4 regions of the Lysinibacillus sp. BS3 genome follow, and region 2 is predicted to be linked to each of the others. Evidence: riboswitches for the same ligand, from Rfam matches in the RefSeq annotation. Region 2 holds a riboswitch; each other region holds the start of a gene.

Region 1 (8,072 bases), 660 kb from region 2:
ATTTTCTTCAATATCCTTTAATTCTGCTGCTGTTTTATCAATGCCTTCTTTTAATTTGATTAAGCCTTTAGCCTCTAACAATGACAGCATACGACCATGGTCAGATACTGAGTTAGAAAGTAAAATTGTTGCGCCTTCAGGCAGGTCTTCTAACGTTTTATATTTTTTAGAGTAAATACCGATTGGTTCAATATGAACGCCACCTGCATTAACGAAATCATAGCCATTGTCTTTAATTTGTAGCTCTAAGTAAGGAATGTGCTGGAAATAGTTTGCATCAAGTGTTTTTGAGTCTAAATCTTGGTTTGGTAGAACATAATCTGTATACGTTTCAATTTTAAGGTCTATGCCTTCTTTAGCTAAGATCGGTTTTGCTTTTTCTAAAATAACTGCGTGTGGTGTATTAGAAGCACCTACTTTTAATATTACGTTTTCTTTGCTATCTGTTTGATCGCCAGATGCTGATTTTTCATCTTCTTTTTTATCTGTACCGCAAGCTGCTAATGCTAGTACAAGTATTGATAAAAATAATCCTGCTAATAACTTTTTCATTTATGACACTCCCTTTTATTTGTTTAAAATATGTTAGCGGTAAAAACCGGAATAACCTCATTTTCGTGCTAGCGTTTATCAATTTTCTCGGTAATTAAATCACCAATCCATTGAATAATAAATACGACTACTAAGATCAAAATAGTTGCCATTAATGTCACATCTTGGCGATTTCGCTGGAAGCCGTCTAAGAAAGCTAAGTTACCAAGACCACCTGCACCAATAATTCCTGCCATCGCTGTATATCCTACAAGAGCAACAGCCGTTACAGTGATACCAGAAATCAAAGCTGGTAATGATTCCGGAACCAATACTTTCCAAATAATCGTAGAAGTTTTTGCTCCCATTGAACGGGCTGCTTCAATCACACCTTTATCAATTTCACGTAACGCAATTAATACCATACGAGCATAAAACGGTGCTGCACCGATAATTAAAGCAGGTAACGCCGCATTGGCACCGCGAATTGTACCTAGTAAAAACTTCGTAAATGGAATTAATAAAATAATTAATACGATAAATGGAATGGAACGGAAAATATTAACGAGTGATCCTGTTAAAAAGTTAACGATTTTATTTGCCCATAACTGATTGGGGCTAGTTAGAAATAGAACAATACCAATGACTAACCCAAGAATAAATGTCACAACCGTTGATATAGCTGTCATGTATAAAGTTTCATAGGTAGCTTGCCACATATTTTCCCAGTCTACATTCGGAAAGAGATTAGTTAGCATTTTCAATCACCTCCGTCTGTACTTCCACTGTATTTAAATAACGAAGGGCTTCAGTGACGTTTGTCTGAGAGCCATCAATTTGCACAATCAATGTACCATATGCACCATTTTTTGTTTGCGAAATATTTCCGTGAACAATACTTACTTCTACATCAAATTGTTTCACAAGATGTGAGATGACAGGCTGTTCTGTTTTTTCACCAACAAAAATCAATTTGACAAGTTGTCCAGTTGGATAGTTTGTTTTAATTTGTGCTACCGTATCCTGTGTTTCCTTAGTGTCTGTAATTTGAGATACAAACTTCTTAGTAATAGCCGCCTGTGGGGCTTGGAAGACTTGTAATACCTCACCACGTTCCACAATTTCGCCTGCCTCCATCACCGCTACACGATGACAAATTTTGCGGATGACATGCATTTCGTGGGTAATCAGGACGATTGTTAAGCCTAAGCGTTCATTTATATCTACGAGTAAATCAAGAATGGCATCCGTTGTTTCAGGGTCGAGTGCGGATGTCGCCTCATCACATAGTAAAACCTCTGGATTATTCGCTAATGCACGTGCAATTCCTACACGCTGCTTTTGTCCCCCAGAAAGCTGGGATGGATATGCCTTATCGCGCCCTTCTAAGCCTACAAGGGCAATTAATTCCTTCACACGCGCTTCACGTTGAGCCTTTGGGAAGCCTGCGATTTCTAAAGGGAATGCAATATTTTCGGCAACTGTTCTTGACCAAAGTAAATTAAAATGCTGGAAAATCATACTTACCTTTTGTCTAGCTGCTCTAAGCTTTTGCCCTTTTATCGATGAAAATTCTTGATTGTTCACCGTTACTGTTCCTGCTGTCGGTTTCTCTAAACCGTTTAATAAACGAATCATGGTACTTTTACCAGCACCACTATAGCCGATAATGCCAAAAATTTCACCTTTATTAATAGTAAGGTTGACGTCTTTGACTGCCGTTAATTCGCCATTTGCTGTTTTGTATTTCTTTGTAATATTTTGAAGCTGGATCATAGCGAATACTCCTTTTCTCATATAGAAAACCCCTTCACTCACAGACAAGTAGAAGGGGTCACGTATGATACGTTAAACCGTTCTCTCATCTTTCAAAGAAAAATCTTTGGGTGATTTGGCACCTTTTCACATTGTGATGGTTGCCGGGCTTCATAGGGCACTTCCCTCCGCCACTCTTCATAAGAGTTCGATATATTTAATGTTTTAGTAATATATTTGATACTTTACCACGCTAGTAAAGTTCAGTCAATTGATTTTTTTAACAATTCATATAAAAATGGTACGGATTGAAAAGCATAAATCTTTTCTGTCACTTTTCCGCCATCACTGATGAGTAGACATGGAACACTTTCAATTTGATGCTCATAAGCTATGTGTTCCAAAAAGTTGATATTTGCTTTACCAATTTGTAGCTGTGGCAGTAATTGCTCAATAATGGACATCATTTTAGATGCCACTGCACACGTTCCACACATCGGTGTATATAAATAAAATGCAGTTTTCTCTCCCGACTGTTTAGCCGCTTCCCACTGCTCTATTGACCATTCTTCCATTTACTCACGCAACCTTACAAAATATATTCATTATGGATTGAAAAATGTGCACGCAGTAAGATCATTGCTAGCACTTTTCTTGGTGTCGTTTCTACTTCCTTGTATGTTGGCATTGTGCGCAGATGCTCAGCCTCTGGATAATGTCTGTCCATTAATGCACGTAGCTTATCACCAGAAGTATCTGCATCAAAAAAAGTAAATAGCTCACAGCCCTCATAGGGATCCAGTAGTTCTTCTAATTGATGCACACCAATTGTACCATTCGTACATAGTATTGTAACATTCTCATTCAAAATAGGCTCAATTTGTAGCTTATCTGAGCGCCCTTCTACTATCAAGCATTTTCCCTCGAACATTACGCCACCTCCATTTAGAGATCCCCACTTATAAGTCATTATATAACAAAAAACGCCGGTAGTTTCCGACGTTTTTCGATTATGGCTTGTCTTATTCAGCGATCATTTCTTCGTATTGCTCTGCTGTCATTAGTTTCTCAACTTCTGATGCGTCAGCAGGCTCAACAACGATCATCCATGCTTTTTCATATGGTGATTCATTAACGAATTCTGGGCTATCTTCTAAATCTGCATTTACTTCAACTACAGTACCTGAGATTGGTGCATATAATTCAGAAACAGTTTTTACTGATTCTACGCTACCGAATGGATCATCTGTTTTGATTTCGTCGCCAACTTGTGGAAGCTCAACGAATACGATATCTCCTAATTCAGATTGTGCGAAGTGAGTAATACCAATACGTACTTTTCCATCTTCTACTTTTACCCATTCATGTTCTTCAGAGTATCGTAAGTCTTTAGGTGTGCTCATGCAAAAAACCCCTCCATAAATATGTAATATATTCACTTTCAGTGTGCCATACTTCTCCTATAAATACAAGGTTTAATACGGTTATTTCCAAGCTTGCTCAAAATCTACTTCTTTAAAACCTAAAGTAACTTTTTTTCCATCTGTCACGATGGGACGTTTAATTAACATGCCATCTGAAGCAAGTAGCTCAAGCTGCTCATCCTCCGTCATTTCCGCTAACTTGTCCTTTAAGCCAAGCTCACGATATTTCATGCCTGAGGTATTAAAAAATTTCTTCAAAGGCTGTCCACTAGCTTGCCAAATAGCTGTTAATTCTTCTTTAGTGGGAGGTTGCTCTGCGATATGTACCTCTTCATAGGAAACCTCATGCTCATTTAACCACTTCTGTGCCTTTTTACATGTTGTACATTTCGGATAATGGAAAAATTGAATCGTCATTACAATGCTCCTCTTCTGTCTTTTTCTGTAGTATACCATCATAGTTGTTTTCAATGGTGAACTTCACTCTTTTTTGTAAGTTTATCCACCAGTTGTGCAAATTTATCCGCTCCTTTTACGATTATCCATCTCATATAAAAAAACCTAGCTATCTTTTGCAGATAGCTAGGTTAAATTTGCACTATTATACAATATATTTTTCAGCATCAATTAATTTAACGGAAGCCTCACGCTTCTTCGCAATTAAATTGTATGGATTATTACGCGTTAGCTTACGCAGTGCAGATAATGTCATACGGGCTGCATCGCCATCCGCTGAAGCAAGAATTGTGTCTTTTGCTTCTTTTTCGATTTCTGCGAATGCTTCTTGGCAGAAAATTTGTGTGTATAGCAATTTTTGATGTGCTTTTTCAGCACCGTCACGAGCAATTGCTTTTTCTGTACGTAAGACAGCTGATTCCATTGCAAATAATTGGTTAGCTATATTCGCAATGTTTACCAATACTTCTTGCTCTTGATCAAGTTTTGCACCAAAGCGTTGTGCTGCTAATCCTGCAGCTAATACAGCAATCTTCTTGGCATTTTTCACTAAATATTTTTCTTGTGCTAACGGCTCTGTACCGATTTCCTCTGGCATTAGCATAAGCAGCTCTTGCTGTAAATTTTGAGCAACTTGTAATAATGGCAGCTCACCTTTTAGCGCCTTTTTCATAAATGTACCAGGTACAATCATGCGGTTAATTTCGTTTGTACCTTCAAAAATTCGATTAATACGAGAATCACGGTAAATACGCTCTACCTCATATTCAGCCATAAAGCCATAACCGCCATGAAGTTGTACTGCTTCATCTGCAATATAGTCTAATGTTTCTGAACCGAATACTTTGGCAATAGAGCATTCAATAGCATATTCAGCAATCGCACCTGCAATCACTTTTCCTTGCTTTTGCTCTTCTAGGCTTAATTGGCTTAAGCGATCCTCAAATAGACCCACAGTACGATAGTTTAATGATTCTGAAGCATACAATTGAGAAGCCATCGTTGATAATTTCTCTTTTGTCAGATTGAAATCAGAAAGCTTTGTCTTAAACTGCTGACGTTGGTTTGTATACTGAATAGCTAACTCCAATGCACGTTTCGATCCGCCAATTGTGCCCACGCCTAGTTTATAACGACCAATGTTTAAAATATTGAACGCAATGATATGACCACGACCAATTTCGCCTAATAGATTTTCTACAGGTACTTCCGCATCTTCCAATACCAATGTACGAGTTGATGATGATTTAATCCCCATTTTCTTTTCTTCAGGACCAACTGAAACACCATTGTAGGCACGTTCTACGATAAAGGCAGAGAATTTATCGCCATCAATTTTTGCGTAGACCACAAATACATCAGCAAAGCCTGCATTCGTAATCCACTGTTTTTCACCATTTAAAATATAATGTGTGCCAGCTTCATTTAATTTTGCAGTCGTTTTTGCACCTAGAGCATCTGAACCTGAACCTGGCTCTGTTAATGCATAGGCAGCGATTAATTCACCTGAAGCAAGCTTAGGTAAATATTTTCTCTTTTGATCTTCATTACCGAATAGAACAATTGGTAATGACCCAATACCAACGTGGGCACCATGTGTGATTGAGAAACCACCTGCAACAGACATTTTTTCAGCGATTAAAGCTGAAGAAACTTTGTCTAATCCTAACCCTTCGTATTCTTCAGGCACATCTGCTCCAAGTAAGCCTAATTCGCCTGCACTTTTTAGGAGACGCACTGAATGCTCAAATTCATGGTGCTCTAAATTTTCCACTACTGGTAAAACTTCATTTGTAACGTATTCCTCTGTTGTTTTAGCAATCATTTTATGCTCGTCAGTGAAATCTTCCGGTGTAAATACACGATCTAATTCCACATCTTCAATAAGAAATCCGCCACCTTTAATGAAATCAGTTGTTTTTTCAGTCATGATTAATTCCTCCCAATATATCTTTTTGTTAGTTGATTCCCCTAATGATCATGTATAGAAAAGCTTGACGTATACAATGTTCGGAGGCAACCGTAAACAGTACACCTCAAGCTGATCTAGCAAAAATTATAGAATTTCAAATACGCCAGCAGCACCCATGCCGCCACCAATACACATTGTCACTACGCCATATTTCTTCCCTTGACGCTTCAATTCATGAATTAGCTTTAATGTTAAAATAGCTCCCGTTGCGCCTAGTGGATGACCTAATGCAATCGCTCCACCATTGACATTGACTTTCTCTTGGTCGATGCCTAAATGACGTACCACCTGTAATGACTGTGAAGCAAATGCTTCATTGATTTCCCATACATCAATATCTTCGATGGATAAACCTGCAATTTCCAACGCTTTTGGCACTGCCACGATAGGCCCGATACCCATTACTTCAGGAGGTACACCGCCAACTGCAAAGCCTAGGAATTTTGCCATTGGTGTCAGTCCTTGCTTATCAGCCTCTTCACGATCCATTACTAGTACAGCTGCTGCACCATCAGAAGTTTGAGAGGCATTGCCCGCCGTTACACTGCCTTTTACGTGGAAAGCTGGACGTAGTTTGGCTAAACCTTCAACTGATGTACCTGGACGTACACCTTCATCCATACTGAATGTGAATTTTTTCACTTGTGGTTTATTGTTATCGTCTACGTAATGCTGTTCCACTTCAATTGGTACAATTTCATCATTGAATTTACCTTCTTTAATTGCCTTTTCAGCAAGCTCATGCGAGCGAACAGCAAAAGCATCTTGGTCTTCACGACTAACATTATATTGACGAGCTACTTCCTCAGCTGTATGCCCCATGCCCATATAATACTGTGGAGCCGTTTCTGCTAAAGTCGGATTTAAACGTGGTGTATTCCCTACCATCGGCACCATGCTCATGGATTCTACACCACCAGCAAGAATAGCCTTTGAGTGTCCTAGCATAATTCGCTCTGCTGCATAAGCAATTGCCTGTAAACCTGATGAGCAAAATCTATTGATTGTCAGAGCAGGCGTTGTATCTGGTAATCCAGCTAGTGCCCCAATACTACGTGCTACATTCATTCCTTGCTCTGCTTCTGGCATTGCACAGCCTAAAATTAAATCATCAATTGGCCCTTCATAGCCTGCTCTTTTCAATGTTTCTTTGACTACAACAGCACCAAAATCATCTGGTCTTACTGTTGCTAAAGAACCTTTTTTTGCTTTTCCAATTGGAGTTCGTGCTCCTGCTACAATAACGGCTTCACGCATCGTATTAATCCCCCTTTGTTTCATGTGCAAGATTGATCTATTTCGTCAATTAGTTACGAAGTGGTTTACCTTTTAACAGCATGTGTTGCATTCTCTGCTGTGATAGCGGATCAGCAACAAGACTAAGGAATGCCTCACGCTCTAAGTTCAATAAATATTGCTCATCGACTAATGTGCCGTACGGAACCTTTCCACCTGCAATAACATAAGCTAATTTTTTAGCAATTTTTAAATCATGTTCGCTAATAAAGCCTGACTCAAACATCCCTTGCGCACCGATGAGTAATGTACCATAGCCTGATGCACCGACCACTGGCACTTTTGTTGGTACAGGTGGTTGATAGCCCGCTTCGTAAAGTGCTAATGCAACCTGCTTCGCATCATACAATTGATGATCTGGATTAACTGAAATACCATCCGCAAAGTTTAGGAAATTATTTTCACGTGCTTCCTCACCAGATGTTGAAACCTTCGCCATCGCAATTGTTTCAAATACTTTATTAGCAATATGTTGATAGTCTACCTCTACGCCGTTTGGTAAGCCCTTTAGGAATTTCTGATAGAGCGCTTTATTTCCGCCACCACCTGGGATTAATCCAACCCCTACTTCCACTAAGCCCATATATGTTTCCATTGTTGCTTGAATATGTGCAGCTGGTAAGCAAACCTCTGCTCCT
Region 2 (8,072 bases):
TTGCAGCCAATCTCCGTTCGTAAATGCTCCTTGCTGTTGAATATCGAAGCCAGTAAGTACAAGAGGTTGCTCTGTTGCTTGAGTCGATTTTGCATAGTCAAACAGAGGCAAAGTTTCTTTTGTCCACCAAACGCCGAAAATGGCATCCTTCATTGTTTGTAGAGCTGCTTGTTTATCAATTTGTCCTTGAGCATTCATCACATTACCCATACCACTTTCAAAGGCAAGGACATTATAGCCCATATCTTGATGTAAAAATTGTATTAAACGTGTTTTCGCTAGATTGAATTGCGCCACTCCATGAGAGCTTTCCCCTAAAAAGACAATACGTTTATCATGTAATAAAGGTTTTAGCATCTCTAAATCGTCAAATTTGTTAGCGGGAATTTTTTGTCCGTCAAACGTTTCAGGCTGGATGGATGACAGGCTGTATGCATGGTCATTCGCCCATTTTTTCCAATCAAGTAATGTTTCATTAGAAGTCCTAGCTTGTTTGACGGCAGAATCGTTTTTAATAATCTGCTCATTTACAGGGACAGCAGCAGAGACATTTACTACTCCACTTACTGTCATTAAACTTGCCAGTGCAAAACTTAATAAAACCTTATGCTTCCTAGCTTTCCTCATTAATTATCAGCCCTTCACTTTATATTGATACTAATTATAGAAAGGCAAGTTTAAAGTTTAGGAAGAATTTGTTTAAAATTAGTTTAAATTTAGTATGTAAAAAAGAAAAACACCTCCAATTGATGGAGATGTTGGAATGCTATTTATAATGATACGTACTTGCTCTTACATGGTTACGTTGAATTTGGTTAAACCATGCACGATCCTTTTCTTCTTGTTTTAATGTCCCAACAATGGAGGAAGAGCAGCTCACGCAAATTTTAGCTTGCGTAATCTGTCCACATCGTTCGCATGGAGCCCCTAAATTAGGAAAAATGGAGTTCTTTAATTTACCTGCTTTTACCCATTTGTAAAGCAGCTCAGATGATACGCCTGTTAGAGCGACAACTTCTTCGTTTGTTAGGTAGCGATTATTTTTTCTTAATAAAAAATGATGTAGCTCTGAAAATATATCCTCTTCTCTCACATCAATTTTCTTTTGAAATAGCAACATAATTAATCATCTCCTCGTCCCATTAATTAATGATTTCATTAATTGTTATGGGTTGTTCGTCATATTTATAATTTTCCCAACGATTGCGTGCAAGCTTGCGATATTTTGGCGAAACATTTCGATCAGCGATTAAGCGTGAAAATCCTTTTTTTGCTTCAGGAATATCACCAAGTCGAAGGCTTAATTCAGCATGTAAAAACTGAATTCTCTCTCCACCTTCTTGATTAGAGGCAAAGGATTTACTATAAAAGTCTCTAGCTGCAAAAAGATAACGCTTTTCGGATTCTTCGTCCTTTTTTAATCGATAGAGCCAAGCAATTTTTAAAGCGAAATTCGCCATTAAAAGAGATTCTTCCATTGATGCACGGGATACTAAATAGGCGAGCTTAAAACTGATAATGGCATCATCAATTGTACGTTCCTGACAGATATCCATAGGTTTCTGGAGCTCTTTAATGTATAGTTCATCAATGAGTAGCATGAAAGGTCCATATGTCCGTGTCATAGATTTATGGTAGGCATAGCCACAATGTGGACATACGGCAACTTCATATAGCAAAGGGTTTAGGCCATCGTAAACAGGCATGAAATCCGTCTGTTCTTCGATAATTTTATATCGATTAGGGCGAACTTTATATGTTGTAAACTGCTTTTTGCAAAATTTACAATCCACACTACTTTCATAGTAGTAAATGTTAAATGCCATAAGAATCAACTCCTTTGCGTGCACTAAAATTTTATTTCTTTTGTTCTATTTATACGTCAGATTTTATCGTTCAATGTATTTAAGATATTATCTTTTATTTTAACAATTTTGTGTTCTTTGGTATACTCCTTTAGAATTATTAAATAAAAATATTCAAGGAATTTTTAGTTAAATATTATTATAAATACGCTTGTAATAGTTTTTATCGGTGGTGCAAAAGGAAGTTATATAGTTTGCTTAAAGTTTGTCAAAATACTTTCACATATTTCATGGGAGAAAAATTATAAATTGGTTCTAAATGACTATGAAGGAGGTTCTCAAAATGAAGTATAATATCGTGTTTTTTGATGTAGACGGCACATTGATTAATTACGAGGATGGCTGTGTGGAAGAAAGTACAAAACAAGCTATTCAGTTATTGCAAGAAAAAGGAATCCATCTTGTAGCGGCTACTGGAAGACCCTTATCTATGTGTTATGAGTTAAAAGCGCTGGGGATTGAAACCTTTATTACTGCAAATGGGGCCTATGTGAAACATAAGGATCTTGTCATACATAAAACTCCGATTGCCAAAGAAATTGTCCACAATGTACAGGCGTTTGCACAGGAACAGCAGCATAGCCTAACATTTTTTACAGAGCAGCTATCCATGAATAGCATACAAAGTCCAGTAGCTTTAAGAGCGATGCAAGAAACTTTATCTTTACGGGATTTTCCACATATAAATGAAAAAATTGTAGATGAAGAGGTTTTTCTCATGTGTCTATATGCGGATGAGCTGGCTGAAAAAAGATATACTAGCCAAGTTTCGAATATATTTTTACAGCGTTGGCATCCTTATATTGTGAATGTATTACAGCAGGATGTTTCGAAGTCTATAGCTATTAAAGCGGTGCTTGATCATTTCAATATTGACCCTAAGAATGCGATTGCCTTTGGGGATGGGGATAATGATATTGACATGTTGGAATATGTAGGAGTAGGAATTGCCATGGGAAATGGTAGTAAAGCTCTAAAAAGTGTTGCGAATTTTGTTACAAAGACATCTACGGATGGCGGTATCAATTTTGCTTTACGTCAGCTTCAAGTCATTTAGAGCGCTGAGGCTACACTATATATAGCAGGTAGATTTTAATAAATTTAGGTGGGATGATTTATGGCACATCACGTGCAGTCTCTAATTGAACATTACGGATACTTTGGAATTATCGTGATTCTAATTGGAGGTATTGTAGGGGTGCCACTTCCTGATGAGGTGTTTCTAACTTATGTAGGCTATAGTGTTTACCGAGAAAGTCTTGAACATATTCCTGCTTTAGTCAGTGCAATGATTGGTGCGGTTGGAGGCATTACCTTAAGCTACTATATTGGTTATCGTTTTGGCTTACCGTTATTGCAGAAATATGGGCCTAAAATTCATATTACAGAGCAAAAAATTGACTTTACGAAAAAGATGTTTACAAAAATAGGACCTACCCTATTATTAATTGGCTATTTTATCCCCGGGGTACGTCATTTGACAGCGTATATTGCGGCTATTAATAATTATCCTTATAGAAAGTTTGCGCTTTTTGCCTATACAGGGGCATTTATCTGGACGTTCACATTTATATCATTAGGAAAGATGCTTGGAGAGAAATGGCGATTTGTTGGATACTATCTGACTCATTATAGTATCTATCTTATCCTTTTATTTATTGTAGGGATGCTCATTGTTTACTTTCTATTCAAAAAAAGAAATGGACAAACATAAAAGTCGGTATACGCTATACCGACTTTTATGTTATGGCAAAATAGCAAATGAGCGCACAGGGAAGCCAGATGCTTTTTCTGGCTTAGGTACGATATTGAAGATGATAGCGCCTTTCGCAGGTAGCTTGTCCAAATTCGTCATTAGCTCAATTTGATAGGTGTCTTGGTCAAGTACAAAATATTCGCCATCTAGCTTGCCATTTTTACGAAAATCAGCAGCAGAGTCCGTATCGAAAGTTTCATGACCAATTGCGCTTACCTTGCGTTCTTTTAGTAAAAACTGTAAAGCTTCTAAACCCCAGCCAGGGATATGGTTATGTCCATCTGCATCCTTATTACTGAAAGCCTCTTTATCTGGCCAGCGCTTACTCCAATCTGTGCGTAATGCTACAAATGTTCCTGCTTCAATTTCTCCATGCTTGTCCTCAAAATCAAGAATATCTTCAACACTTAATGAAAAATCATGGTTGCTCGCAGCCTCTTGTGATTTATCAATAACAACAAGGGGAAGAACAAGCTCTTTTAGTTCTAATTCTTCTAAGTAGCGAGTATCTCGCACAAAATGAATGGGTGGGTCGATATGTGTGCCATATTGACCAGGGAACGTGAATTGTTGAGCGAAGAAACCGTCCTTATGAGAAAATAACGTTTCAAATTTAGCGTCCTCAAACATAAAAAAATGTGGTGAATTAGGGCCGAATGTATGTGTTAAGTCAACCCACTGTTTCGATTTTAATAATTGCAATGCTTGTAAAAGTTCATTAGACATCGATTTCCCTGCTTTCTGTAAAAATAGTTGTAAATAAAAAGGAGTCCCCTAATAGAAGAGGACTCCTGCTGCAACAACGGTAGTTCTTCTTCTCATCTTCAAGGCTGATCATTTTGCCAATTGGAATTAGCACCATACTGTTAGCTGGTTGCTGAGACTTCATCGGGCCAATCCCTCCGTCTCTCTTGATAAGAAAAGTAATATAAGAATTTTCAGAAATAACAATACAAACACTTTAGCATAGTTTTTTATAGTTTACAAGTTCACTAGGAATTTTCACCAATTCAAATTTAAGGTGACTCCACAACAATCATTATCAATAAGACGTATTCTAAAACTGTCTGGTGTATAGTTTGTTTCAAATTTCATCGTAATGCCTGTTGATGTGATTAATTTTTCAACCTCTGTTTTATTTGAAAGTTGAGCAGCATTCATTAAATCATGTGCGAATTGTTGGGAGCTATCTATTTTATCCGTAAGTAATTGGGCTTGCTGCATCATTGCCTTTATCCGTGATGCTGAAGCTTTTAATTTGTGTGTATCGACAGGTGGAAAAGGATTATTGGTCGGCATTGCTAGATGTTGCGAAAAGGGTCTAGTGGCAAAATGATTAGCGATAGGCGATGTTGGATAATGATAGGGATGCACAAAATACGGATAAGGATTGTAATACAAGGTCATTCCTCCTATCCTATAACTGATATCCTATCTTATGTAGCAAAACGGCTTTCGGTGTTATTAGCAGTGCAATGTTTGTCCTAATCATTTAAAAAGGAAGCTAAAGTAAGCTTCCTTTTAGCCAAGTACATTTAAGACATCATCAATTTTTTTACTATGTGATAAAATGCCATAATTCATCCATGTTAAAAAGTCTACTTCATAGACACAGTTGCTTTTAACGGCAGCTAGGTTTTTCCAAGTAGGAGTTTTTAAAATAGCACGTTCCTCATTTTCATAAATGGAATGTTGTTTATCAAAGGTAATAAATAAATGATCAGCATCTAATTGCAACAATTGAGCAAATTTCAGTTGTGCTTTACGTTGATTGTGCGGAATACTCCATACTAGTGAATGTGGCATTAAACCTAAGTCACGATATAAAATGGGGCCCGTATAGCCACATTTAGGACCCGCATATAGAGTAATGCCAATGGCTGAAATACGGAGAAATGCTACACTTTGCCCATAAACAGATTTGCTAAGAATTCCTTTTGCTTGTTGTACTTTATCTTCATATTGTAGGATTACGTCTTGCATCAAGGAGGTTTTTCCTGTTAGATCTGCAATTTTAAATAAAGTAGATTGCCAATTCTCTCCAGGGTGTGAAAGATGGCAGACGGGGGCTACTTCATCTAAGTGCTGAAAGGATTCCCAACGCTCTACACCAGAATCTAACATAATTAAAGTTGGCTTATAGTAAAAGAGTCGATCCATTTCTCTATTTTGTACATCGATATCTGGCACTTTCTGTAGACCTAAATAGTCTTGTTTCCCCCATTTTGAATGACTGAATTGAGCAATTGGCGTAATCCCAAGCGCAACAAAGAAATCTTCTAAGAATGGTGCAAATACACGTATATGGCTGCTTTGATTTCTTCGATATTGTCCTGGAGAGATGCCGACATGTTCCTTAAAGCGACGATTAAAATAATACTCATTATTAAATCCGACAGACTGGCTAATTTCAAATACTCGATCATTTGTTGTCATTAATAAATGCTTAGCTTTTTCAATACGAAGTTTAGTTAAATAGTGAAGAGGAATTTGTCCCGTAATATCTTTAAAAATGCGCGTATAATTCCATCTTGGTACGTCAGCTAGCTGTGCTAGCTGCTCAACCGTCCACTCTTTTTCAAAATGTTTTTGTAAATGGTTAACGGACTGCTCAACAGATTGGCGATCATTTTTTTTCATCTGCTTGGGTATGGTTTGATGTAAGAGTAATAACATCAGCTCTTGAAAGTGCACATGCTGTTCAAAAATCGTGTGTTCATCCTCCGCTAACCGGTTTTGATAGATGACTTCTAGCAGTCTATGACATTGTGAAAAGGGGAGAAGATGTCGTTCGCTGATACTTGTAAAATGACTATATGAATTTTGACTATTGCTGAGATTGACAATGTTGAATTGTAACTGATAAAAACAAAGGTGTTCACTTTGAATGTGGATACTAACCGTGTTATTTGGCGGAATCAATATGCACTTTTCTTCACTAAAATGAATGGTGTCATGATCTATGGCTAGCTTTCCGCTACCATTCATTACGATAAAAAGTGTATAGAAATCACTACTAATCAATAACTTTTTTGACGGTTGAATTGAATAAGAGATATTTTGTAACGTATAAACATGTGTTAAGTTACCCATTAATAATTCACCCCTTTTTTTGAATTGGCAGAACAACACAAAGAAAGCCCTCATTAAGAGCTTTCTTTGGAAAATTATTTGACGAACCATTTCTCTAAATCATCATACTTTAGCAAGTTGGCTGTGATTGCGCCAGATTGCCAATATGTGCGATCAGCAATATAAACATGCCCATTTTTTACAGCAGGGAGTGTTTTCCATAGTGTACTATCTAACCATTTAATGGCTTCTTGGTTTTCTTTAGAATCCCATGTTCCGTTTGAAGGGAAAAGGATGATATGATCCGCATCTAATTCCGTGATAGCCTCTTCTGATAAAACCTCGTGAAACTCTGTCATATCACGGGCTAATGGATGTGGTGTTAAGCCTGTCTCTGTGTAAATATAGCCAGAGTAGCGATTTTTAATACCAAATAACGCTAATGTATTATCTGCTACATTTAGTCGTACAACAGCAACTGTTTCGTCTTCGATTGATTCATCTAGTTTTGCTTTTAAATCGGAAACACGTTGCTCATATTGATCAACCATTTCTTTTGCTTTATCGGAAATATTTAAAACATCAGCTATTGTTTTCGCAATTTCACGTGGATCTTGTAGAATATCTTCTTTCAAGCGGTAAGTAGGCGCTACCTTTGAGTATTCATCATACTTTGCCTTGTCCGCGGCACCATCTACAATGATTAAATCAGGCTTGGCTTGTAATAATGTTTCCATGCTACCAGTAATGTCGAACTCAGGAACATCTAATCCTAAATAGTCCTGTTTTCCCCAAGATGGGTGATACCATTGCACAACGGGTTTTACATCCAAAGCAGTTAAATAGTCTTCCAAATAGATAGCAGCTACACGCTGTGGATTTGTAGGAATTTCTACTTTTCCAAACTCGTCTTCTACAATTCTTGTATCTTTAGATGATTGTTTTTCTGTAGCTGTATCCTCTTTTACTTCATTTGAGCCACAGGCACCTAATACGAATATAAGTGCAAAGAAAACTACAAATGAAAAATATCGACCTCTACGCATTTTATTCACTCCTATAGATTTACTAAAACAGTAAGGGTATTCCCTTAAATTAGAATGATAATCATTCTCGTTTGGTTCAAGTAAATTATAGGATACTACATATCAACAAACAATACACATTCTCTACTACTTTTTTATACAAAATGAAATTCAGAGAGTTATTGTTTTTTGTTATCGAAAAGTAACCATAAAAGTGTAACAATTGCTGCTAGCATAACCATCAGGAATCCGTATATAGGCGTATGTGCCAACGATTGGTGGCGAATAATAAAGCCTCCGATATATGAGCCTAAAAATATGCCAATATTGAAAGCAGAAATATTCAATGCTGAG
Region 3 (8,072 bases), 2.0 Mb from region 2:
CTAGTTTTCACTAGAATCTTAAAATCGTTTTAAAAAAATTAATTTTTATGAATTTTTACTCAAGAGGTGGATGAAGGAATCATCCGAAATTTTACTTTTATACCATATTTGCATTGTAGATAGACGTTGAATTGGGTCACTTCCTACGAACCATGTTTACCCATTATCAATAAAAAAGCTGCCCATTTAAGTAGGCAGCTTTTAATATTCTGTTAAAACAATCCTACCGCATGTCCTTCGTTATCGACATTCATGCGTAGCGCAGCTGGTGCTTTTGGAAGTCCTGGCATTGTCATAATATCGCCAGTTAGACAAACTAAGAAGCCTGCACCAAGCTTTGGAATAACTTCGCGAATTGTGATGGTAAAGCCTTCTGGACGACCAAGTAAACTTGGTTGGTCTGATAAAGAATACTGGGTTTTCGCCATACAAATTGGAAGGGAGTCCCAACCAAATTTTTCGATTTGGGCAATTTGTTTTTTGGCTTGGTCTGTAAATTGTACATCTTTCCCGCCATATACCTTTTGCACAATCGTACGTACCTTTTCTTCAATTGACTCTGTTACATCATATAAAGGAGAGAAGTTGTTTTCTTCCTCTAGCACAGCTAGTACTTGCTCAGCTAAGGCTAGACCACCTTTACCGCCCTCTTCCCAGACATTCGTACGGGCAATGCGAACATGATTTTCTTGACACCAGTTCAGAACGGCTTCTAGCTCAGCCTCTGTGTCCGTGATAAAACGATTTAATGCAATAATTGGTTCAACGCCAAATGTACGAACTGTATCTACATGTTTAGCTAAATTCTCAATCCCTTGTAGAAGTGCTTCCACATTTTCGCCTACAAGCGCTGTTTTCGGTACACCACCATGCATTTTTAAGGCACGAATTGTCGCTACAATGACAACTGCGCTTGGTTTAAAGCCTCCCTTACGCGCTTTAATGTTCATGAATTTTTCAGCACCTAAATCAGAGCCGAAGCCCGCTTCTGTCACCACAATATCAGCTAGCTTACGAGCGGTTTGTGTCGCCATAATAGAATTACAGCCGTGGGCAATATTCGCAAATGGACCACCATGGATAATAGCAGGTGTTCCCTCTAATGTTTGAACTAGGTTTGGCTTAAAGGCATCTTTTAATAATAGTGTTAAGGCACCCTCTACCTGTAAATCACGCACAAAGACAGGCTCACGCTCGAAAGTATAGCCAATCACGATACTAGCGATGCGCTCACGTAAATCCTCAATGCTTGTTGCTAAACAGAATACCGCCATAATTTCAGAGGCAACCGTTATATCAAAGCCGTCCTCGCGCGGCATGCCTTGAACAGGACCACCTAATCCCACCACTACCTTACGAAGGGCACGATCATTTAAGTCCATGACACGCTTCCAAATAATGCGTCGTGGATCAATGTTAAGTGTATTTCCTTGGTGGATATGATTATCAATAAATGCGGATAAAGCATTGTTAGCTGTTGTAATCGCATGAAGGTCGCCAGTAAAATGTAAATTAATATCCTCCATTGGTATAACTTGTGCGTAACCTCCGCCAGTTGCGCCACCTTTTACGCCCATGACTGGACCTAATGATGGTTCACGTAATGCGACCATCACCTTCTTATCTAATTGATGAAGGGCATCTGCTAGTCCAACAGTCACAGTCGACTTTCCTTCACCAGCTGGGGTTGGACTAATAGCTGATACTAATACTACCTTTGCATCCTCGCCTTGAGCAGTAATTTTTAATGGGTCGATCTTTGCTTTGTAGCGTCCATACTGCTCAAGAGCATCCTCTGGAATACCCGCAGCATTGGCAATTTCCGTAATAGGTTTGATCACTGCTTGACTAGCGATTTCTAAATCTGATAATGGTTGATTTTTCGTTGTCATTTGGCATCCTACTTTCTATGTTGTTCATTTCCATTATAGTCTTAATTGTGAAAAAAAAGAAAGCCAGATATGCAAGCATTTCGTCAATCAATTGACTTATTTGTTCAATTCCTGTATGTTCTAAGAGAAAATGCAATTTTTTCACATTTTCTCAATAAGTGCACCATTTATTTAACTTTATTTTACATTCAAGCGCATTGGAGGCGAATGCTTATGCAACAGGGGATCGTAAAGTGGTTCAATAATGAAAAAGGTTATGGCTTTATTGAATGTGATGATGGCGAAGATGTATTTGTTCATTTTACGGGCATCCAGGAGGAAGGCTTCCGTACACTTGAAGAAGGTCAAAAGGTTTCATTTGATGTTGTGGAAGGCAATCGTGGACCCCAAGCATCAAATGTTGTAAAACTATAAGCGTAATGGGACTATCCATGTAGTTCCAGATTAGCAGCGGATTAGGAAATGCATCGTTTCCTTCATCCGCTTTTTGTATTGTTTTATAAGCTGAATGCCCCCTCCATGTTATAATAGAAGTAACAAGACGTAAGGAGGGATTTCGATGCAAAAACAAAATAAACCCATGACTGAAGTTATTTTGAAGCATAAAGAACGACAAAGTGTAGCAGAATTTGCAGCAACACTGGAAACGATTGCAAAAAAGCTTAAAGAAAATGGTGAATTCACTTTTGTTCAAGACACAGAGCCAACAGTTGTCAGCCCAAGTGAACAGCTCAAAATCGAATACTCCTATACAAAAAAGGGCGACAAGCATTCATTTGAAATTGAATTTGATTGGTATACAGGTACAGAAACACCGAAAAAAATGACAATTGAATAATAATTGGCAACGAAAATCCACTTTTCTGATGAAGTGGATTTTTCCATATTGTTGAATTAAAGATCATGTCACTAGCTAAAACTTTTTAGCAAGGTTGGGGTGATTTCGCTCCAGGGTCTCCTCTGTAACGCTAAATCCACAGGAAAGCAAGTAGCCAGCATCAGAAATTCTATTGATGGTTTTGTTTTTCAATACTTATGTAAAAAGGCGGAAGCAAAAGTGTTTCAGCCCATAAAAATACCGAGCTATCCACTAAAACGCTTACGAAGTGTTTCGGAATAGTTCGGTTTTTCTAGTTATCATGTTTGTTAATTTAAAGATTATTCGGCTTAATGAAGGTCCCAGTTAGTTATGGCCCAGCCTTTTCTCCTTATCGATTTATCCAATAAAAAGCACCAGGGCAAACTAAAGTTTCCTTTGTTCGTTTAGGATCCTTTAATGTCACACCAAATGGTCCCTCTTTGACATGACCAAGTGTCATTGTCATCGCGCTCTCTTCCTCATAGAAATCTAAGCGCATATTCGGTAGCTGTAGTGACAAATACTGCTCATATTGCGTAGGCACTGGTAGCTGTAACACCTCTTGCCACAGCTTAACTGTTGCCTGCATGTCCTTGACGTAGAATTGGACGGATTCCATCGTTATAGCCTGTTTGACATCAATGGCACCACTTGCCTTTAATTGAACCAAACGTTCTTCATCTTCCTCCGCCCATTCAATCAAAAATGGAAAATCAATTGGCAGATCTGGCTTACCAAAATGCAGTAGCTTCCATTCTACCACAGTGCCATCTGGTCTTGTTCTGCTACATGCATCTGGTCCATATACTTCATAGCCCAATGCTCGCAAGCGTCGACCCTCTTCCTCAATATTTTTTGTGCGCAGAGCAATTCGAGAAAATCCCTGGCGCTCTTGATCACGTTTAAACGTATAATGTAGGGAATATGGGTATTGTGCCGCTTGCTCAAATAAATCACGATCATAGATAGCAATTTGTTCAATATAGCTTAAGCCAAAGTAGCTTAACGTATTATAAGTCCCCCACATCGTGTGCTGCCCACCATTCACTGTATGGACATTTCGTTTATTGAAGAAAACCTTTATATTTTCTGGTGATTCCACTTGATGAACCAAATGATCAAAATATAAAGTCATGGCCATTCCCCTTTCTTTCCCCATTACCTTTACCTGTATGTTTGATTAGTTTAAAATTTACTCAAGAAAAGGAGTTACTAGTAGGATATGAAAAAAAGTTTCGTTTACCTACAAACTCCGTTCACTAATTTCATAAAGAGGTGATTTGAATGACAGATTTAGTAGCTGCTTTTAAATTGGCATTAGGTAATTATCCTACAGGCGTAACAGTTGTCACGACATGTCATGACACAAAACCGATTGGCTTAACCGTCAATTCCTTTGCATCTGTTTCAATCGACCCGCTCCTTATTTTGTGGTCACTCGATAAAAAATCTCAGCTCCATCCTTATTTCACGACTGCGCCAAATTTTGCGGTCAATATTTTAGCGAGTGATCAAGAGCATTTATGTACACTATTTGCCAGTAAAATCCCTGATCGCTTTGCACAAGCAAAATGGTCAACTTCCTCTTTAGGACTACCGATTTTACATGATACAGCAGCTAATTTACAATGTAAAACATTTCAGCAAATCGATGCTGGCGACCATACCATTTTTATTGGGCAGGTCGTAGACATTACAAATGCTCAAAAAGAGCCTTTGCTTTATCATCGCCGTCATATCGGTCCCATACCAAAAAGCTTTTATAGCTAGTCTTTACACAAAAAAAGGGCCACTTGTAAGCACAGGAAATCCTTCATGCTTATAGGTGGCCGTTTGACATAAGTTCTACTGAAATCATTGTTATTTTTTCTGCGGAAATCTCTGCTTTTCAAGCCTATTAATTTGCACAATCACACCATCTTGAATCGTAATATGCACTTCACCAAATTCAAGATTTTGAATCGCCTTCGCAATTGCCTCTAGTTTCTTATCATCTACTTTTACTGACTGAGCCATACGATACACCCCTTCTTTTTTATCCTTATTGTTCATAAAGAGGCCAACGCATCAAACTGATTGATAGCCCCTCCTATCTCTCAGACACCATCTGTTGGATTTGGCACCTGTTGTTCGGTTGCCGAGGCTTCATTGGGCCAAGTCCCTCCACCTCTCTTGATAAGAGTACTGCGTTTCTTGAAAATAATTCTATAATTCTGCTATAGGAATGTCAATACAAAATATTAGAAAACCTAGTTGAATACTATGCAATATGTCGTTTAGATTAAAAGACTCCCTAAACCTAAAGTATTTTATGCCTAGTCAGTGAGAAATAGATGGCAATCCATTAATTTATTACAAGCTCCATTTCCTCATCATGAATTCAAGTGGGCCTCGATGATGTTTAGTCCTCCACCATACAGAAACAACGACACATCCTAAAAAATAACAGCAGGCATACAGCATGGAAAAAGCAAGTGTTTGGTTCTCCAGCTTTTGGCAAATAATTAGTATTCCAATGCCTATAACAACATGGCCAACATAATGCGTTAAAGACATTTGTCCTGTTAATATGAAAGATTGAATAACCTTATTTTTACATGTCTCTACAAGATAGATGGAGCCAACAATGATAACAATAGCCGAAGCCGAATTAGATAGGACATACATCATATTCGGTGGAATCGGTCCTGTATCAAATAAATACAATGCACTCTCTACATCTAATAAATGAATGGTTGTCATCTTAATGAATAACGTTGAACAAGTCTCAGTCATGATGACTAACAATAAACCTATCACCAGTAAGTTTTTTCTTAATGTATGATTTGTTAAATCTAATGTGCCCACTACCATACCTATCAGAAAGAAGCAAATCCAGGGGAATAGTGGATGATAGCCATTAAACATCAAATTTCTTATAAATCCTGCTGGTGTCCAAAAATCAAGATACTCTAGTAGCACATATGTTGGATGCCAACCAGCAAGGTAACTAAATTGAATTTGAAGCCATTGTGAAAGGATAAGGATGGCACCAATTATGAAGATCATCATTTTCTTGGATTGGGCAATCAACCAAGCAGCAACAAACATATACACGCCATAATAATGTAAGATATCTCCTGTCCAGCCGATTGCATATAATATTATCCCTATCGTAAATAACAAAAGCGCCCTCTTCCACAAAGTAAGTCGATTTTGACGAAGAAGGATTGGGTCCTTACTCTCTCTAGCCTGACGAGTCATTAAGGCTGTCCCTATTCCTGCTAGCATGACAAATACGGCCGAAGCACGTCCCTCGAAAAGATGTTGGAAGGCAATTAACCATGTTGAACCATTCGTTGTAGAATCTGTTATGACGCCAAAATTGACAATGAACATGCCAAGCATGGCGAGAGCTCTTGCAAAATCAAGACCTTCAATGCGCCGATCATCATTTCTTTTTGTCATTTTTGCCCCCTTGGATAACGCTATTCACTGCCTCCTTCCAAATAGCCCTATAGTTCAATTGGTTGCCTGTTAACATGAAATTACCGATATTATCATAGACGAGGGCTAGCATCTGTGCCTTCGCTTCTATATGTGGAGTATCCTCTAGCACGCCTAGCTGTACGCCATATCGTAGGATAGCAACAAAGCTCGTTAAAAAACTGGTTTCTAGCTCTACTAATTGTCTTTTATAGTTTTCATCGCGGGCCGCTAATAGTACATATTGATTAAATATTTTATTAAAATAAGGGTCCTTGTCCTGTGCCTCAATAGATTTATAGCCTAGCTTAAGTAATTCCTCCTTAAAATTAGCAGAAGAAAGCTCTTTATAATCCACAGCAACATCATGTTGAATTTCTTTATACAATTCATCAAATATGAAAGCGATTAATTGATCTTTTGATTGAAAATAATAGTAAATGGCTGGTTTTGAAATACCGACCTCTGTAGCAATCATTGCTAAGCTTGTTTTTTCAAATCCATTTTCCGCAAACATCACATAAGCAATTTCTATAATCTTGCGAAAAGTTTGTTCTTTATTTCCCATTATTACCCTCCTTTTTTTACCGACCGTTAAGTAAATATTATAGGATGCTAACCTTTTAGACAAGAAAAAACTGTGTAGAAATATTTCTCTACACAGTTCACATTTATTGATTTTGTAAATACATCATTAAAGCTTCTGCTGTTTTTTGCTTGCCCATTACTTTAAGAGGCTGTCCATCAGCAGGTACAATCCAATGAGGTTCATCCCCCCCATATAAAGACTGAGAGCTATTTGCTACCATAAATTGTGCATTGGCTGTTTCCATACGCAGTCTGGCACGAGCTAACAAGAATTCCTCATCATTCGTTGCTTCGAGCTTAAAGCCTACTAACGTTACATTCGGTTGCCATCCCTTAATTTGACCTAATACTTTTGGTGCTTTTTTAAAATGAATAATAGGTGGTTCGTCAGAAGGCATTTTCCCCGTTTCCTCCATTAAATTACCTGATTGATCATATACTTTGTCAATGACCCAATCAGAGCCCGCAGCCGCCATAATAACGATATCGACATGTTGTTGTTGAACTGCATGACGTACCTTTTGTCCTAAATCCTCTATGCCTTCAAATTGTATCAATGTCATATCATTTTGGTTTTCTGGGAGCTGTGCAAAGTAACCATGCATGTATACTACGTTAGCGCCAGCAGCCAGCGCCGCCTCTGCTAAATAACACCCCATTGTGCCTTTTGATAAATTAGTATGACCTCGTACACGATCCCATTTTTCAAGTGTTCCCCCACTTGTAATGAGTACGGTTTTGCCCTGTAATGTCCCCATACACTCACCTATTTTCTGAAATATATACAAATACTATTTTAACGTAATGTAAGGATAGGCTTCAATAGCCACTATTTTAGGGAGCTGTTTTGTTCTTTTAGCCAAGCACTTAATATCTCTGCAAATTTCTTTGTGACGGGCGAAGCATGGTGTTTCATGGCAATACCAATCGTTCGGTAGCCACCTTGCTTTAACGGAATCGCTCTCAATGTTGGCGGTAAATTTTGAATAACCAACTGAGGTAAAATACTGATCCCTAAATGATGAGAAATCATGGAAAGAATCCCTACCTCCTCGGAAAGCTCAAAGCGGATATTCGGCTTAACATGATATTGCTCTAATAGCACCTTGACATCATTTGTCCCTTTATAGGAAGTCATAATAAATGGCATATCCTCTAAATCTACGATATCAATTTCTGTCTTATCAAACAATGGACTTTTATCCGAAACAATACATAATAATGGGTCTTGTTGGAGCTCAGTGAACTGATATTGCTCTGACTTTTGA
Region 4 (8,072 bases), 810 kb from region 2:
TGGTAGCTTTTGTGACAGCGGCTAACGGTTCATCCGATTCACCAGCAGCAATCGCAACGATTTCTGTCCCCATAAATGAAAAAATAACGATAACGACACCCATTAGAACAGCGCCAAAACCATTTGGCAAAAAACCACCCTGTTCAACTAAATTGGTCATACCAACAGCATTAAAGTTTGGAGCAATACCAAAGATAATAAAAGCACCAAGACCTAGAAAAACGACTATACTTGCAACCTTAATAAGAGAGAACCAATACTCAAACTCACCAAAAGCTTTGACAGAAAGAACATTTGTTAATGTAAGTGCTACAGTTAATAACAGACTTAAAAGCCATAAAGGAATCCCATCGTACCAATATTGAATAATGGCAGCTGCTGCTGTTGCCTCTAAAGCAATGGCAATCACCCAGAAAAACCAGTACAACCATCCAATCATAAAACCTGCCCACGGACCAATGGCTTCATGTGCATAGTGAGCAAACGATCCACTCGTTGGATTGACTGCCGCCATCTCACCTAGCATACGCATAACTAATACAACGATAATTCCTGCAAATATATACGATAAAATTGCCCCTGGACCAGCTAGATTAATGACCGAGCCACTCCCCATAAATAGTCCAGCACCGATTACACCGGCAATCGCAATCATCGTCATATGCCGCTTCTTTAATCCTCTTTGTAAATGCGTTTGTCGCCCCATATCTGTCACCTCTTTTAGTAGATTGCTTGATCGCTTACAAAAATCTTACATCTTTCATAACGTTGAAGTAATAGACAAACTGTAAAATTCTATACTTTTGTTTTATACATAATGTAAAATAGACTAAATATTCTTAAAATAATTTTTAAACGATTTTATGAGTAAATTCTCTGCACCAAGCAGAAATTTTTGAATTCTAACCGCTGACACGCATGTCAAAAGGAGGGGCAAAAATGAGCCCATTTCAACTAAAAGTACTAGACGTTTTACAGAATAAATATTTTCAAAATGCAGAGGTAGTTGCAGGTCATGAGGGATTAACAAGGAGCGTTAAATGGGCACATGTACTAGAAATCATACATGTTGATAATTTTTTAGTTGGTGAAGAGTTAGTATTAACTACAGGGCTTAGTCTCCAACATAGTATTGAGGACTTTGTGTCCTTTATAGAAGCCATCATTCAAAAAAATTGTGCAGCACTTTGTATTGAATATGGCACCTCTATTCAAGCAGTACCCGAAGCGATTTTAACACTTGCCAACCGCCACCAGTTTCCTATTATTGTTTTCCATGAAGCAGTTCCTTTTGTTCGTATTACACAGGATTTACATAGTCAAATTATCAATCAGCAATATCTATTGATTTCTTCACTAGAAGCTTACTCACAAACATTGAACAAAAATGCAGTATTGGGACAAAACACGGACGATATTTTACAAAATATGTATAATGAATTAAAAATACAAATTATGTTTTCCATTAAGGGAAGAGAACCTGTCTTTTTCCCGAATATGGCTCATAAAAAGCGGCAGCAATTCCTAACATTGAATACATCGTCTCAGCAATTTAAACATGAGCCTATTTTTCTATTTGATCAACATTATGCCGATTTATCAATTTATCGAGAAGATGGGCTTTTCTCCGAATTTGAATTATTAATATTAGATCGCACGGCAACAGCGTTGGCACAGCTTTTAATGCGAGAGTTCTATATTGAGGAAAAAAAGAATATTGAGGATGCTTCGATTTTAGCTGATTGGATTGATCAAAAACTATCTAAGGAGGAAATCTATAAATTTATCGTTACACATTATACTAACTATACACAATCCAGTGGCACTGTCTTTATTTTGGCTTCTCCTAATACGTTGACAAAGGCACAGGAGGATGTAGTCTATAGTAAGCTTTATTATCGTAATCTCTTTGAGCAACATGGCTTTATTCCATTTTTATTTGAAAGAAAAAGCTATGTTATTTTTATTTTACTGCATACAAAAGATAGTAAAGCCATTCGTGATATGCTAAACAACATGTTTTCCTCTTTGGTCAAAACTGAATTTTATAAAAAGCAGCAGGCACAAGGTTATCAGATAGCTATTGGGAAGGTTGTTTGTGATGTAGATGAAATTCCTAAAAGCTATCAAACTGCACTAGAAACCTTATATATTTGTCGAAAAGTACAAACGTCCTCGTTCTTTTACGATGATCTGCATTTATATCATTTAATCTATAAATTACAAATGCAGGTGGATTTACAGGAAGTGATTTATGACTATTTACAGCCCGTTATTGAATACGATGAAAAATATAATAGTAAGCTTCTCGAAACATTGCAGGTGTATTTACAAACAAATGGCTCTAAACAGCAAACAGCGAATCAATTGTTTATTGTTCGTCAAACACTCTATCACCGCTTAAAAAAGCTTGAAAGTTTACTTGGTAAAAATTTTATGAACGGGCATAACCGCATTACACTTGAATTTATGCTACTAGCCAATTCATTAATCGAGGATAAGAGCTAGAAAAAAGTTGGCACGCTTAAAAGGTTAACTCCCCTCCTAAGCGTGCCCTTTATTACCCTTTCACAACTACATCGTGATACAATCCAGGTCTACGATCATCGTAAACAGGAATTCTTCCACGTACTTCATCGACAATGGAAAAGTCTACATCGATCACTGCTACTTCCTCGTCCTCAGCACCTACCCATAATACTTCTCCCCAAGGCTGAATAATCATAGACTGCCCATTAAAATTTTCTACCTTTTTCGAAATACGATTAACTGCAATGACAAAGCATTGATTTTCAATCGCACGAGCCTGTAGCAACGTTTTCCAATGGTCAATCCTTGGAGTTGGCCACTGCGCTGGTACAAATAATACCTTTGCTCCTTGTAATGCATGTGCACGTAACCATTCTGGGAAGCGAATATCATAGCAAATGACACCAGCAGCTTCAATATCATCTAAAGCAAAACGATTCATTTCATCCCCTGCTTCCAAGTAAAGATGCTCGTCCATTAAACGGAAAAGATGTGCCTTGCTATATTCCCCAACAAGTTCTCCATTACGATCAAAGGTATACATCGTATTATAAAATTTATCGCCTTTCTTTGTTGAAACAGAGCCCCCTACAATATGTACATCAAGTTCCTTAGCAAGTTTAGCCAAAAAGGCCTTTGTCCGCTCACCATTGATATCTGCTAGCTCAGGCAGTTTCTCTAAAGCATAGCCTGTATTCCACATTTCAGGTAACACTATGATTTCTGCCCCATTTTTTGCAGCTTCACGAATCTTATCCTCGGCACGTTCAAAATTTTCTTCAACTTTGCCAAAGCCAACATTTAATTGAATACAACCGATTTTCATCTCTATTCCTCCTCTAGACAATTAACAGAAAAAGTAATACTATTTGCTTCATATTCTTCAATAATAATTATTATATTCTGAAAAAGGTGATCATGCATGGAATTCTCTAAAAAACTACAGCAACTACCCACTCAATTTTTTGCAGCACTCGTTCAAAAAGTAAACTTGGCTCTAGAAGAAGGGCGTGATGTCATTAACCTTGGGCAAGGAAATCCCGATCAGCCAACGCCTATTCACATCATTCAAGCATTACAGGAAGCAGCTGAAAATCCTCAAAACCACAAATATTCACCATTTAGAGGTCTCGCTGAATTACGCCAAGCTGCTGCGGACTTTTATCAACGTGAATATCAGGTAGAACTAAATCCAGATACAGAGGTAGCGATTCTTGGTGGAACAAAAATTGGTCTAGTTGAGCTACCTTTAGCTGTGTTAAACCCTGGTGACACGATGCTCTTACCAGATCCTGGCTATCCAGATTACCTATCAGGTGTTGTACTAGGAGACGTCAATTTTGAAGTAATGCCCCTTTTTGCTGAAAATGATTTCTTACCTGATTATCATGCATTACCTGATGAAGTGAAAGAAAAAGCAAAGCTTCTTTACTTAAATTACCCGAACAACCCTACAGGTGGTACAGCATCACTTGCGTTTTTTGAAGAGACCGTTCGCTTTGCGAAGGAGCACAATATTATCGTATCACATGATTTTGCTTATGGGGCAATAGGATTTGACGGTAATAAACCAGTTAGCTTCCTTCAAGCAAAGGGTGCAAAAGAAGTAGGAGTTGAAATGTATACATTATCGAAAACCTATAATATGGCTGGCTGGCGTATAGGCTTCGCTGTAGGGAATGCCGAGATTATTGCTGCTATTAATCTAATTCAGGATCATCTGTTTTGTAGTCAATTCCCTGCCATTCAACAAGCCGCAGCAGTAGCACTGACGGCTTCCCAGCAATGTGCGGATGAACTACGAGCTACTTATGAGCGTCGCCGCAATGTACTCATTGAAGAAGCTCGAAGAATTGGCTGGCATGTTACGGCTCCAAGTGGCTCCTTCTTCGCATGGCTCCCTGTACCACTAGGCTATACAAGTGAACAGTTTGCTGATCTTTTGCTCGAAAAAGCTGATATCGCTGTAGCAGCAGGTAATGGCTTCGGTCAATATGGTGAAGGCTATGTACGCGTAGGATTGCTGGTTAGTGAGGAGCGCTTACGTGAAGCAATCCATAGAATCGAGCAATTACAATTGTTTAAAAGATAATGACGCCGTATCCTGTAGCTATCCCTAGCTACAGGATTATTACTATTTTTCAATTTTCCTTGGTTGCCCTAAACCATTTTCTAATGGATAAAATTGAACATGACCTGTTTCATCATCCCATTTTCGAATATGTTGAATCCCTTGTACCTCTGCCAACACGATGTCAGCAGTAATAACAGGGTTGCCCCCTTTTATTAAATGCCCACCTGATACAACACCCCATTGATCGCTCATAGAACCATGGAAATGTGTCTCATATCCACCATCTCGCTTACACACCACACCTGAACCTTGAATAAATTCTAATGGTCCCTCTTTTTCAATCACATCACTAAAACGAACTTGAATTTGAGCTGTTGCATCTGGCACTAAATAAACAAAGCTGCTTTTTTGAAAGCTGCCAATACAGCTTACAATTGTTGCTGACTCTATGCTATTCTCTTTGCAAAGCGCTTCAATCCCTTCAATGATATCTGTTCCCGTTAGAAAACGAGCACTAATAACCTTACCAAATGAACCTATACCATAATTAACTCTTACAGACATTGTTATCCCTCTTTTGCGTCGAAATATTATAATTATATAAAAAATTTAAAAATTATTTATTGACTTACTATACCCTATAAATTATATTAGTTCTATCGGAATTACAAAAAAATATTATAAATCTCTTATCAAGAGTAGCTGAGGGACTGGCCCTATGAAGCTCGGCAACCTCCTTTTTATAGGAAGGTGCTAAATCCTGCAAACGATCTTCGTTTGATAGATAAGAGAGGACATCTTTTCATGAGCCTCTCTTAATTTGTAAGAGAGTTTTTTTATTTTCAAAAAACCGATAAAAACAATCTTGGAGGTATTTTCATGAAAAAGAAAAATAAATTTTTAGTAGGTTTAGCAAGTTTAACATTAGTAGCAGCTTTAGCAGGCTGTGGCTCTAAAGAAGATAGTAAAAGCCAAGCTGAAGGAATTGATGAAAAGAAAATCGTTGTAGGCGTCACTTCTGGTCCACACGAACAAATTGCAGAAGTAGCCGCTAAAGTAGCAAAAGAAAATGGGCTAGAAGTAGAACTAAAATCATTTTCTGACTATGTTTTACCTAATACATCCTTAGCTGAAGGTGATCTTGATGCGAACAGCTATCAACACGAGCCTTTCCTAGATACATTTAATAAAGACCATGATACAGATTTAGTACCAGTGGGCAAGACGATTTTAAATCCAATGGGTATCTACTCAGAAAAATATAAATCCTTTGATGACATTCCTGACGGTGCAACGTTTGGCTTACCAAATGACCCAACGAATGGAGCACGTGCCCTCTTTGTTTTACAGGAAGCTGGCTATATTAAGTTAAAAGAGGGTGCAGACTTAACAGCCTCGATCCGTGATGTAGAAGAAAACAAAAAGAATTTAAAATTCATTGAATTAGAGGCAGCTCAAATTCCTAAACAACTTAGTGAAGTAGATGTAGCAGCTATTAATACAAACTTTGCACTAGAAGCTGGCATTAACCCTAAAGATGACTCTATTTTATTGGAATCTACTGATTCTCCATACGTGAACTATATTGTTGTACGTGCTGAAAATGAAAATGATCCAACAATTAAAAAGTTCGTTGAGGCTTACCAATCTGACGAAGTGCGTCAATTCATCGAAGAGGAATTCAAAGGTTCTGTAATCCCTAGCTGGTAATATGTTCAGAAAGCTTCTATAAAGCCAAAGAATCTGCTGAAATTCCCCAATGGGAAGACGAGCAGATTCTTGCTTTTTAGAAGGTTGAGAAAGGAGCAAACAATCGCATGATTCAATTACAAAATATCTCAAAAGAATTTAAATCGAAAAAAGGCATCATAAAAGCTGTGGATGGCATCAACCTTCACGTAAAAAAGGGACAAATTCATGGTGTAATCGGCTATAGTGGTGCTGGTAAAAGTACACTCATTCGTTGCGTTAATCTACTAGAACGTCCTACAGCAGGAAAAGTAGTGATAGACAATGTAGACATTACGACCCTTTCTCTTCACGAATTACGTCAAACACGCCAAAAAATCGGGATGATCTTCCAGCACTTTAATCTCTTAAAAACAGCAACAGTTTACAATAATATTGCAGTTCCCTTAAAGCTACTAGGCTATAAAGAGGCGGAAGTAAAAAACCGAGTAGCTAAGTATGCTGAAATTGTCGGTTTAACAGATAAACTAGATAGTTACCCAAATCAACTTTCAGGTGGTCAAAAACAGCGTGTGGCTATTGCACGTGCCTTAGCACAGGAACCAGAGATTTTACTTAGTGACGAAGCAACAAGTGCACTTGATCCTGAGACAACGGAAGCCATTCTTGAATTGTTGTTAAAAATTAATCGTGAATTAGGCATTACGATTCTGCTCATCACACATGAAATGAATGTAATTCAAAAAATTTGCGATGAGGTTTCTGTTCTAGAATCAGGGAAAGTTGTGGAATTTGGCACAGCGATTGAACTTTTTGCGAAACCGAAGCACCCTACAACGCGAAAGTTTTTAAATACAATTTCACAACGTAATTTATCCCCCTCTCTTATTGAGCAATTAAATGTTTCAGGAAGTGTAATCCGTTTAACATTCCTTGGTGAAAGTACTGGTAAGCCATTATTAGCAGAAGTCACTAAGGTATATGATGTGCAACCAAATATTTTAACAGCTAATATCATTGAATTAAAAAACGGTATTGTCGGCAATATTGTGGTGCATTTACATGGCGAAATGCAGATTGTCCAAAAGGCGTTAACATATTTTTCAGAAAATGGCGTGGCAGTGGAAGAATTAGGAGGTGCATTCAATGAGTAGTATCCAAAGCTTCTTTACAGATTGGTCAGATGTTATTGGCAAAGCAATTATCGAAACATTTCAAATGGTCGGAATTTCATTATTTTTCTCCATTCTGATTGGCATTCCATTAGGGCTATTAATCGTTTTAACACGACCAGGACAATCCTTTGAAAATAAATTTTTCTATCAGTTTTTTAATCTATTTATCAATATTGTTCGCTCTGTTCCATTTATCATTTTATTATTCTTCATCTTACCTTTTACCAAGTTAATTGTAGGTACAACAATTGGTGTTAAAGGTGTAATCGTTCCACTAGTTGTTTACACAGCTCCTTATATTGCACGACTGATGGAATCTGCGCTTTTAGAAGTGGATTCCGGAGTAGTAGAAGCCTACACAGCCATGGGTATTAAACGTCGCCATATCATTTGGCATGTCCTATTACGTGAAGCGCGACCATCTATTATTTTAGGCTTAACAATTGCCACAATAGGATTAATTGGTGCAACAGCAATGGCAGGAATGGTTGGTGCTGGCGGTTTAGGTGACCTTGCCTATCGTTATGGTCATTTGCGCTATGAGGTTGATGTGATGTATGCAACTGTCTTTATCTTAATCATCCTTGTGCAGAGCATTCAATCCA

Evidence for each region. A riboswitch is a leader RNA that binds a small molecule or an ion and turns the genes downstream of it on or off. The one in region 2 is predicted to bind S-adenosylmethionine.
Region 1: it holds a riboswitch for S-adenosylmethionine, as region 2 does, so the genes downstream of both, AAJG31_RS18325 (methionine ABC transporter ATP-binding protein) here and AAJG31_RS15020 (cyclase family protein) in region 2, are expected to answer to the same signal.
Region 3: it holds a riboswitch for S-adenosylmethionine, as region 2 does, so the genes downstream of both, AAJG31_RS05500 (YezD family protein) here and AAJG31_RS15020 (cyclase family protein) in region 2, are expected to answer to the same signal.
Region 4: it holds a riboswitch for S-adenosylmethionine, as region 2 does, so the genes downstream of both, AAJG31_RS11170 (MetQ/NlpA family ABC transporter substrate-binding protein) here and AAJG31_RS15020 (cyclase family protein) in region 2, are expected to answer to the same signal.

Annotation. Positions count from the first base shown of each region.
Region 1 covers NZ_CP154860.1:3,705,759-3,713,830, reverse strand. Annotated here, with positions in the region: gene AAJG31_RS18335 (MetQ/NlpA family ABC transporter substrate-binding protein) at 1-552, opposite strand, end outside; gene AAJG31_RS18330 (methionine ABC transporter permease) at 621-1,289, opposite strand; gene AAJG31_RS18325 (methionine ABC transporter ATP-binding protein) at 1,279-2,307, opposite strand; SAM riboswitch class I at 2,390-2,493, opposite strand; gene AAJG31_RS18320 (thioredoxin family protein) at 2,550-2,861, opposite strand; gene AAJG31_RS18315 (hypothetical protein) at 2,876-3,217, opposite strand; gene gcvH (glycine cleavage system protein GcvH) at 3,309-3,689, opposite strand; gene AAJG31_RS18305 (arsenate reductase family protein) at 3,771-4,127, opposite strand; gene AAJG31_RS18300 (acyl-CoA dehydrogenase family protein) at 4,312-6,096, opposite strand; gene AAJG31_RS18295 (acetyl-CoA C-acetyltransferase) at 6,223-7,395, opposite strand; gene AAJG31_RS18290 (3-hydroxyacyl-CoA dehydrogenase/enoyl-CoA hydratase family protein) at 7,445-8,072, opposite strand, start outside.
Region 2 covers NZ_CP154860.1:3,049,007-3,057,078, forward strand. Annotated here, with positions in the region: gene AAJG31_RS14995 (erythromycin esterase family protein) at 1-627, opposite strand, end outside; gene AAJG31_RS15000 (hypothetical protein) at 767-1,120, opposite strand; gene AAJG31_RS15005 (DUF2225 domain-containing protein) at 1,143-1,826, opposite strand; gene AAJG31_RS15010 (Cof-type HAD-IIB family hydrolase) at 2,149-2,922, shown strand; gene AAJG31_RS15015 (DedA family protein) at 2,983-3,579, shown strand; gene AAJG31_RS15020 (cyclase family protein) at 3,610-4,347, opposite strand; SAM riboswitch class I at 4,437-4,542, opposite strand; gene AAJG31_RS15025 (hypothetical protein) at 4,624-5,022, opposite strand; gene AAJG31_RS15030 (AraC family transcriptional regulator) at 5,143-6,714, opposite strand; gene AAJG31_RS15035 (ABC transporter substrate-binding protein) at 6,789-7,739, opposite strand; gene AAJG31_RS15040 (MFS transporter) at 7,898-8,072, opposite strand, start outside.
Region 3 covers NZ_CP154860.1:1,033,287-1,041,358, forward strand. Annotated here, with positions in the region: gene AAJG31_RS05475 (formate--tetrahydrofolate ligase) at 213-1,892, opposite strand; gene AAJG31_RS05480 (cold-shock protein) at 2,106-2,306, shown strand; gene AAJG31_RS05485 (amphi-Trp domain-containing protein) at 2,452-2,730, shown strand; gene AAJG31_RS05490 (VOC family protein) at 3,101-3,886, opposite strand; gene AAJG31_RS05495 (flavin reductase family protein) at 4,036-4,521, shown strand; gene AAJG31_RS05500 (YezD family protein) at 4,612-4,767, opposite strand; SAM riboswitch class I at 4,838-4,933, opposite strand; gene AAJG31_RS05505 (heparan-alpha-glucosaminide N-acetyltransferase domain-containing protein) at 5,104-6,198, opposite strand; gene AAJG31_RS05510 (TetR/AcrR family transcriptional regulator) at 6,182-6,784, opposite strand; gene AAJG31_RS05515 (phosphopantothenoylcysteine decarboxylase) at 6,888-7,562, opposite strand; gene AAJG31_RS05520 (LysR family transcriptional regulator) at 7,634-8,072, opposite strand, start outside.
Region 4 covers NZ_CP154860.1:2,234,776-2,242,847, forward strand. Annotated here, with positions in the region: gene AAJG31_RS11145 (amino acid permease) at 1-706, opposite strand, end outside; gene AAJG31_RS11150 (PucR family transcriptional regulator ligand-binding domain-containing protein) at 940-2,508, shown strand; gene AAJG31_RS11155 (carbon-nitrogen family hydrolase) at 2,561-3,355, opposite strand; gene AAJG31_RS11160 (pyridoxal phosphate-dependent aminotransferase) at 3,452-4,621, shown strand; gene AAJG31_RS11165 (DNA-binding protein) at 4,664-5,167, opposite strand; SAM riboswitch class I at 5,290-5,394, shown strand; gene AAJG31_RS11170 (MetQ/NlpA family ABC transporter substrate-binding protein) at 5,483-6,313, shown strand; gene AAJG31_RS11175 (ATP-binding cassette domain-containing protein) at 6,421-7,446, shown strand; gene AAJG31_RS11180 (methionine ABC transporter permease) at 7,439-8,072, shown strand, end outside.